DNA from 2 places in the Streptomyces sp. NPDC005281 genome. Region 1 is predicted to be linked to the other one. Evidence: riboswitches for the same ligand, from Rfam matches in the RefSeq annotation. Region 1 holds a riboswitch; the other holds the start of a gene.
The links. Region 1 has a riboswitch for thiamine pyrophosphate ahead of thiC (phosphomethylpyrimidine synthase ThiC). Riboswitches for the same ligand answer to the same signal wherever they lie in the genome.
Positions count from the first base shown of each region.

Region 2: it holds a riboswitch for thiamine pyrophosphate, as region 1 does, so the genes downstream of both, thiO (glycine oxidase ThiO) here and thiC (phosphomethylpyrimidine synthase ThiC) in region 1, are expected to answer to the same signal.

Region 1 covers NZ_JBEXGX010000003.1:235,998-239,946, reverse strand. Annotated here, with positions in the region: gene ABZV42_RS06250 (VOC family protein) at 14-409, shown strand; gene thiC (phosphomethylpyrimidine synthase ThiC) at 467-2,287, opposite strand; TPP riboswitch at 2,280-2,436, opposite strand; gene ABZV42_RS06240 (YibE/F family protein) at 2,508-3,949, shown strand, end outside.
Region 2 covers NZ_JBEXGX010000031.1:70,701-74,649, reverse strand. Annotated here, with positions in the region: gene thiS (sulfur carrier protein ThiS) at 1-152, opposite strand, end outside; gene thiO (glycine oxidase ThiO) at 149-1,315, opposite strand; TPP riboswitch at 1,313-1,424, opposite strand; gene ABZV42_RS33480 (hypothetical protein) at 1,477-1,854, shown strand; gene ABZV42_RS33475 (FAD-dependent oxidoreductase) at 1,887-3,125, shown strand; gene ABZV42_RS33470 (Rv2175c family DNA-binding protein) at 3,191-3,562, shown strand; gene thiE (thiamine phosphate synthase) at 3,654-3,949, shown strand, end outside.

The DNA.
Region 1 (3,949 bases):
ACCTGGAGACGACATGACCACCGTGCGCGTGAAGGCCTTCGACCACCTGGTCCTCAACGTCCGGGACGTCGAAGGGTCCCTGGCCTTCTACAGCGGACTTCTCGGCCTGGAACCCGTACGCGTCGCCGAATGGCGGCGCGGCCGGGCCCCGTTCCCGTCGGTGAGGATCACCTCGGAGACCATCATCGACCTGGTCGCCCATGCCCCCGAGGGGTCCAACGTCGACCACATCTGTCTCACCGTGGAACCGCTGGACTGGGACCAGGTCATCGCGTCGGGAGCCTTCACCGTCCTCGAGGGACCCGTGGAACGCTTCGGCGCGCGGGGCACCGCCACCTCGGTCTACGTCCAGGACCCGGACGGCAACACCGTCGAACTGCGCTGGTACCCGCAGGACGTCACGCCGTGACCGGATCGAGGGCGGCGGTCCGGGTGTGCGCCCCGGACCGCACCCCCGTGGAGTGGCTCAGTCGGCCAGCGGCAGATACACGCGGTTGCCCGCCTCCGCGAACTCCCGGGACTTCTGGAGCATGCCTTCGGAGATCTCCTCGGCCGAGGCACCCTCGGCCACTGCACCGCCGAACCGCTCGTTGATGTTCTGGCTGATCTTCATCGAGCAGAACTTCGGTCCGCACATGGAGCAGAAGTGGGCCGTCTTGGCGGGTTCCGCCGGCAGCGTCTGGTCGTGGAACTCCCGCGCCGTGTCCGGGTCGAGAGCCAGGTTGAACTGGTCCTCCCACCGGAACTCGAAGCGGGCGTCGGAGAGCGCGTCATCCCAGTCCTGGGCACCTGGGTGCCCCTTGGCGAGGTCGGCTGCGTGGGCGGCGATCTTGTAGGTGATGACGCCGGTCTTGACGTCGTCACGATCGGGCAGGCCCAGGTGTTCCTTGGGCGTGACGTAGCAGAGCATGGCCGTGCCCCACCAGGCGATCATCGCGGCGCCGATGCCGGAAGTGATGTGGTCGTAGGCCGGCGCGACGTCCGTCGTCAGCGGGCCGAGGGTATAGAACGGAGCTTCATCACAGATCTCCTGCTGAAGGTCGATGTTCTCCTTGATCTTGTGCATCGGGACGTGGCCCGGGCCTTCGATCATCGTCTGAACCTGAAAACGCTTCGCGACCGTGTTGAGTTCCCCGAGCGTCCTCAACTCCGCGAATTGCGCGGCGTCGTTGGCGTCCGCGATGGAACCCGGCCGCAGCCCGTCGCCGAGCGAGTAGGTGACGTCGTACGCGGCGAGGATCTCGCAGAGCTCCTCGAAGTTCTCGTACAGGAACGACTCCTTGTGGTGCGCGAGGCACCAGGCAGCCATGATCGATCCTCCGCGCGAGACGATGCCGGTCTTTCGGTTCGCGGTGAGCGGCACGTACGCCAGGCGCACGCCCGCGTGGACCGTCATGTAGTCCACGCCCTGCTCGGCCTGCTCGACGACGGTGTCCTTGTAGATCTCCCAGGTCAGCTCCTCGGCACGGCCGTCGACCTTCTCCAATGCCTGGTAGAGCGGCACGGTGCCGATGGGTACGGGGGAGTTGCGCAGCACCCATTCACGTGTGGTGTGGATGTTGCGTCCGGTGGACAGGTCCATGACCGTGTCGGCGCCCCAGCGGGTCGCCCAGGTCATCTTCTCGACCTCCTCCTCGATGGAGGAAGTCACCGCGGAATTGCCGATGTTGGCGTTCACTTTCACCAGGAACCGCTTGCCGATGATCATCGGCTCGATCTCCGGATGGTTGACGTTCACGGGCAGTACCGCCCGGCCCGCGGCGATCTCCTCCCGTACGACCTCGGGGTCGACGTTCTCGCGGACCGCCACGAACTCCATCTCGGGTGTGATCTCACCGCGCCGCGCGTAGGCGAGCTGGGTGACCGCCTGTCCTGTGCGCCCCCGGCGGGGCTGGCGCGGCCGGCCAGGGAAGACCGCGTCGAGATTGCGCAGTCCTCCGCGTGGGGACGTGTGCTTGATCCCGTCGTCCTCGGGACGAACGGGGCGGCCCGCGTACTCCTGGGTGTCGCCGCGGGCGATGATCCAGCTCTCACGCAGCGGCGCCAGCCCCCTGCGTACATCGGTGTCGATGGTCGGATCGGTGTACGGGCCGGAGGTGTCATACAACGTCACGGACTGCCCGTTGGTGAGGTGCACCTGACGAACCGGCACCTGCAGATCGGGACGCGTGCCTCCCACGTACCCCTTGTGCCAGCCGATGGACTGCCTCTCCTGGCCGTTCGGGGACGGCGGGGAAACCCCGTCCGTCCGGTTGGAGGCAGGCGTGCGTACATCCTTGTCGGTCATGAGACCTACTCCCTACGCCGGCATTACCCGGTAACAGGTTCAGCGGTCGACGCAGCGGCTTCCGATCGCCGATGTTTCATGTGAAACATCGCGAAGACGGACGTCAGCGCCCTCTCAGCCCGGTGCTCCGAGCTCCCGCGTGTGCAAAGGTGCCTCCACGCTAGCGTCATGTTTGGCGCGGTGACCAGAGGGCCCTTGACGTTGTTGCGATGATCGGGCGGTGACAACGACCCGGCAGCACCCGTTCCAGCCGTCCGAGCCACCGCGCCGTCCCGGCTCCGACGGCGGCCGTGGGCACGGCCCCGGCGACGGACACGGGCATGAGCACGGGCAGGGGCCGGACAGTGATCATCACGGTTCGGACGATGACCACGGGCCGGGTCCCCGCCGTGGGCACGACGAGCCCCCGAGCGCCGGGCACGGGCACTCCCACAGTCACGGTCCGGCCGCGCCGGTCTCCAAGCATCTGCGCAAGGTCATCGCCGCGGTGCTGATCCCTTTCGCGGTCGCGGTCGCGGTGGGACTCGTGGTGCTGTGGCCCGGCGGCGCGCCGGCTCACGAGCGCACCGGTGTCGGCTTCGACCGGCAGACCCAGCAGGCGACGGTCACGAAGATCGACCAGGTGGACTGCAAGTCCGTGAACGCCTCCTCGGGGACCCCGGGGGGCGCCACCTCCGCCACCGGGGATTCCTCCGCCCAGCGCAGGTCGGCCGGGGAATGCAAGAAGGCGACGGTCCGGATCGACACCGGAAAGGACAAGGGCCGCACGTTCACCGAGATCGTTCAGCCGGATCAGTCACGGCAGTTGCACCAGAGCGAGAAGGTCGTCGTCGCGTACGAGCCCTCCGCCCCCAAGGACCTCCAGTACTCGGTCACGGACGCGAACCGGAAGCTGCCTCTGACGCTGCTCGCTCTGATCTTCGCGGTGGTCGTCGTGGTGATCGGACGGATGCGCGGGGTCATGGCGCTGGTCGCCCTGGCCATCAGCTTCATGATCCTGAACTTCTTCATCCTGCCCGCGATACTGCAGGGCTCGAACCCGCTGCTCGTGGCCGTCGTCGGGTCCAGCGCGATCATGCTGATCGCGCTCTACATGTGTCACGGTCTGTCGGCCAGGACGTCCGTGGCGGTGGTCGGCACCCTGCTCTCCCTGGTGCTGATCGGCCTCCTCGGCTCGGTCTTCATCGACTGGGCCGTGCTGACCGGCAACACCGACGACAGCACCGGTCTGATCCACGGTCTGTACCCGTCCATCGACATGAGCGGCCTGCTGCTGGCCGGTGTCATCATCGGTTCGCTCGGCGTCCTCGACGACGTGACGGTGACGCAGACGTCCGCGGTCTGGGAACTGCACGAGGCGAACCCCACGATGGGCCGGCGCGGCCTGTACCGCGCGGGCATCCGTATCGGCCGCGACCACATCGCGTCGGTCGTCAACACGCTCGTCCTGGCCTACGCGGGCGCCGCGCTCCCGCTGCTGCTGCTCTTCTCGATCGCGCAGAGCAGCGTGGGCACCGTCGCCAACAGCGAGCTGGTCGCCGAGGAGATCGTGCGCACGCTGGTCGGATCGATCGGTCTGGTCGCCGCCGTGCCGGTGACGACCGCGCTGGCAGCCCTGGTGGTCGCCGCGGACCGGGAAGGCGGCGCGTCCGTCCCCGCCCA
Region 2 (3,949 bases), on a different contig from region 1:
AGCGCGGTGGACGACCACTGCGTTCGAGGGACGACGGTCTCGTTCAGTGCGGCGGCCACCCCGGACGACGCCGGGGTGAGGGTCGCGACGAGCGCGTCCAGAGCGGTTCCTGCGGCGATCCGCCGCCGCTCCCCGTTGACGACGATGTTCATACGGGCAGCTCCGTGCGGGCCGTGGCGCCGAAGCGCAGGGGGGTGAAGGGGCGGGCTTCGGCGGGGAGTTCGCCGGTGGTCAGGACATGGGCCATCACATCGCCGGTCACGGGCGTCAGGAGGACACCGTTGCGGAAGTGCCCGGTGGCCAGCAGCAGACCGTCCAGCGCGCTCGGGCCGAGCATCGGAGCGTTGTCGGGCGAGCCGGGGCGCAGACCCGCGCGGGTCTCGACGAGCGGCAGCTCGGTGATCCCGGGGACCAGTTCGTGGGCGTCGCGCAGCAGTTCGTAGACGCCGCCCGCCGTCACGGTGGTGTCCCAGCCCAGCTCCTCGCTCGTCGCGCCCACCACGAGCTCGCCGTTCTCGCGCGGCACCAGGTAGACGTGGCTGCCGCGCACCACGGCCCGCACGGTGCGGCTCAGGAACGGCGCGTACCGCCGCGGCACGGTCAGCCGCAGCACCTGCCCCTTGACCGGGCGCACCGGCGGCACGGCGTCCTGCGGGACACCCGCCAGACGCCCGCTGAGGCTGCCCCCGGCGAGCACCACCCGGCCCGCGGTGAGTTCGGTGCCGTCCGTGGTGACGACTCCGGCGGCCCGGTCCCGTACGACCGTCAGGCGCTCCGCCCAGGTCCTGTGCAGTGCCACCCCGGCCCGCTCGCACGCCGTGACCAGGGCTCCCGCGAGGCGCCGCGGGTCGATCTGGTGGTCGCCGTCCACCCGCAGACCCCCGCGCACACCGGGCGCGAGCATCGGCTCAAGGCGGCGGCACTCGCGGCCGCTCAGCCACTCCGACTCCAGCCCCGAACGGACCTGGAGCGCGTGCAGTTCCCGCAGATGGGCGCGGTCGTCGGCGTCCAGCGCGACGGCCAGCGTGCCCGACCGGCGGTAGCCGAGATCCTCGCCGGTCGCCTCGGTGAGCTCGGCGGCGAAGTCCGGATAGCGGCGCGCCGAGGCGAGGTTGAGGCCCAGCAGGGTCTCCTCGCCGAAGTGCAGCTCGGTGACGGCGGCCAGCATCCCGGCCGCGACCCGGGCGGCCCCGCCGCCCGGCTCGGGGTCCACGAGCGCGGTGGTGAACCCGCGTTGCGCGGCCCGCCAGGCCGTCACCAGACCGATGATCCCGCCCCCGACGACGAGGACGTCCGACGAACGTGCAGACGGCATGGGCGTCCAGCCCCTCCCTTCGCCGGCATGACCCGGATCAGGTTCGTACGGTCGGAGGCCGCCAGCCTCCCTCTCAGCCCGGTGCGTCCGGGCTCCCGCGAGTGCTTTACGTTGGCCACCCTAGCCCGCCCCCGTCCGTCTCGGTAAGGGAGCCTCCGCCCGTGGCACGACCCCTCGACGGCCTCGTCCTCGCGCCCGTCGCCGACCAGGCCGCCGGCCAGGTCGGCACCCTCACCCGGTTCACGTACCACGAGGAGGACGGCGTGGTCTGGGCCGAGTACGCGGGCGGCGACATCGTCCGCGGACACCTCGTGGGCACCCGCGAGGGCGACCGCCTCGACTTCCGGTACGTGCAGCTCAAACGCGACGGGACCACCGCGTCGGGCCACTGCGTGTCCCTCGTCCTCGAACTGCCCGACGGCCGTGTCCGGCTGGAGGAGACCTGGACGTGGGAGTCCCGGCGGGGTTCCGGGACGAGCGTGGTGGAAGAGGTGCGCGGGACCCGCCGTGTGGAACAGGTCACCGAGCACGTCAGCTGACTGACGAATCGTCACGTGTCTATGGTGATCAGGTGAGCGATCAGACGCAGGCACAGTCCCCGTCGCGCAGGCCCACGGCACGGCGGGTCGTCGTGGTGGGCGCGGGCATGGCCGGGGTGCAGACCGCGGTCGCCCTGCGCGAACAGGGTTTCACCGGCACCGTCACGCTGATCGGCGCGGAGCCGCATCAGCCCTACGACCGGCCACCGCTGTCCAAGGCCGTCCTGCTGGGCAAGGCCGAGGGCTCCGCCTTCGACGTCGACTTCGAGGCCCTGGACATCGACCTCAGGCTGGGCAGCGAGGCCCTCGCCGTGCGGCCGGGCGACCATGAACTGGACACGGCCGGGGGACCGGTCCCGTACGACGTCCTGGTCGTCGCCACCGGCGCCGAGCCGATCCGGCTCCCCGGCGCCGAAGGCGTGCCCGGAGTGCATCTGCTGCGCACCCTGGACGACGCCGACCGGCTGCGACCCGTTCTCGCCCGGCAGCACGACATCGTGGTGGTCGGAGCCGGCTGGATCGGCGCCGAGTTCGCCACCGCGGCGCGCGAGGCGGGCTGCGCGGTCACCGTCGTCGAGGCCGCCGACCGGCCGCTCGCCGGAGTGCTGCCGGCCGAGGTGGCCGCCCCGATGGCCGCCTGGTACGCGGACAGCGGGGCCTCGCTGCGCACCAACGCGCGCGTGGAGCGTGTCGAGCCGGGCGCGGTGGTCCTGGACGACGGCTCCCGGGTGCCCGCGGGCGCCGTCGTGGTCGGGATCGGGGCGCGGCCCGCGACCGCCTGGATCGCCGGCTCCGGCATCGAACTCGGCGCCGACCGCGAGATCGTTGCCGACGACCACCTGCGCACCTCCCTGCCGGACGTCTACGCGGTCGGCGACTGCGCCTCCTTCCCGTCCGGGCGCTACGAGCGGCGCCTTCTCGTCCACCACTGGGACAACGCCCTCCAGGGTCCGCGCACGGTCGCCCTGAACATCGTCGGGGAGACCCCGGCCGCCTACGACCCCGTGCCGTACTTCTGGTCCGAGCAGTTCGGCCGTTTCGTGCAGTACGTCGGCCACCACGGGCCCGCCGACACCCTGGTGTGGCGCGGCGACCCCGCGGGCGTCTCCTGGTCGGTGTGCTGGCTCCGCGGGGAACGGCTCGTCGCCCTGCTGGCGGTGGGCCGCCCGAGGGATCTCGCCCAGGGCCGCCGGCTGATCGAGGCGGGTGTCGCCATGGACCCGGAGCTGCTCGTGGACCCGTCGAGGCCGCTGAAGGCCGCCACTGCCTGATCCCTCACCCCGCGGTCGGACGCCCTCGGCTTCCGACTGTCGGCCCGGGATGGCACGCTTGTCCCGTGACCGAGATTGACGCAAAGATCGATGCTCTCGTCCCCGCCTGGCTCACCCTCCCCGACATCGCCGAACAGTTCGGTGTCGAGGTGACACGCGTCCGGCAGCTGCTCAAGGAGGGCCAGCTGATCGCCGTACGCCGTGGTGAGAACCGCGCGCTGCATGTCCCCGCCGACTTCATCGACGTGGCCGAGCAGAAGGTCGTCAAGGGCCTGGCAGGCACCCTGACGCTCCTGAGGGACGACGGCTTCTCCGACGAAGAGGCCCTCGAGTGGCTCTTCACCCCCGACCCGACCCTGCCCGGCACCCCCGCGCAGGCGCTGAGCGAGAATCGCGGCACGGAGGTGAAGCGCCGCGCCCAGGCGCTCGCCGTCTGACCTTTTTCGAGACCGTCCGGCACGGGGAGCACGGCGGCGGGACCATCCCGGCCGCCGCGCTCCCCGCGCACCGACAACGGGGGACCCACGCATGCCCGAGAACGCCGCCACGACCGCGCGGGACCGCCTCGCCGACGCCCGTGTCTATCTGTGCACGGACGCCCGCAGACGCCAGGGCGACCTCGCCGAGTTCCTCGACGCGGTCCTGGCGGGCGGTGTCGACATCGTGCAGCTGCGCGACAAGGGCATGGAGGCGGGGGAGGAGCTGGAGCACCTCCAGGTCTTCGCGGACGCCTGTGCCCGGCACGGCAAGCTCCTCGCGGTCAACGACCGCGCGGACGTGGCCCACGCCGCCCGCGCCGGAGTCCTGCACCTGGGCCAGGGGGA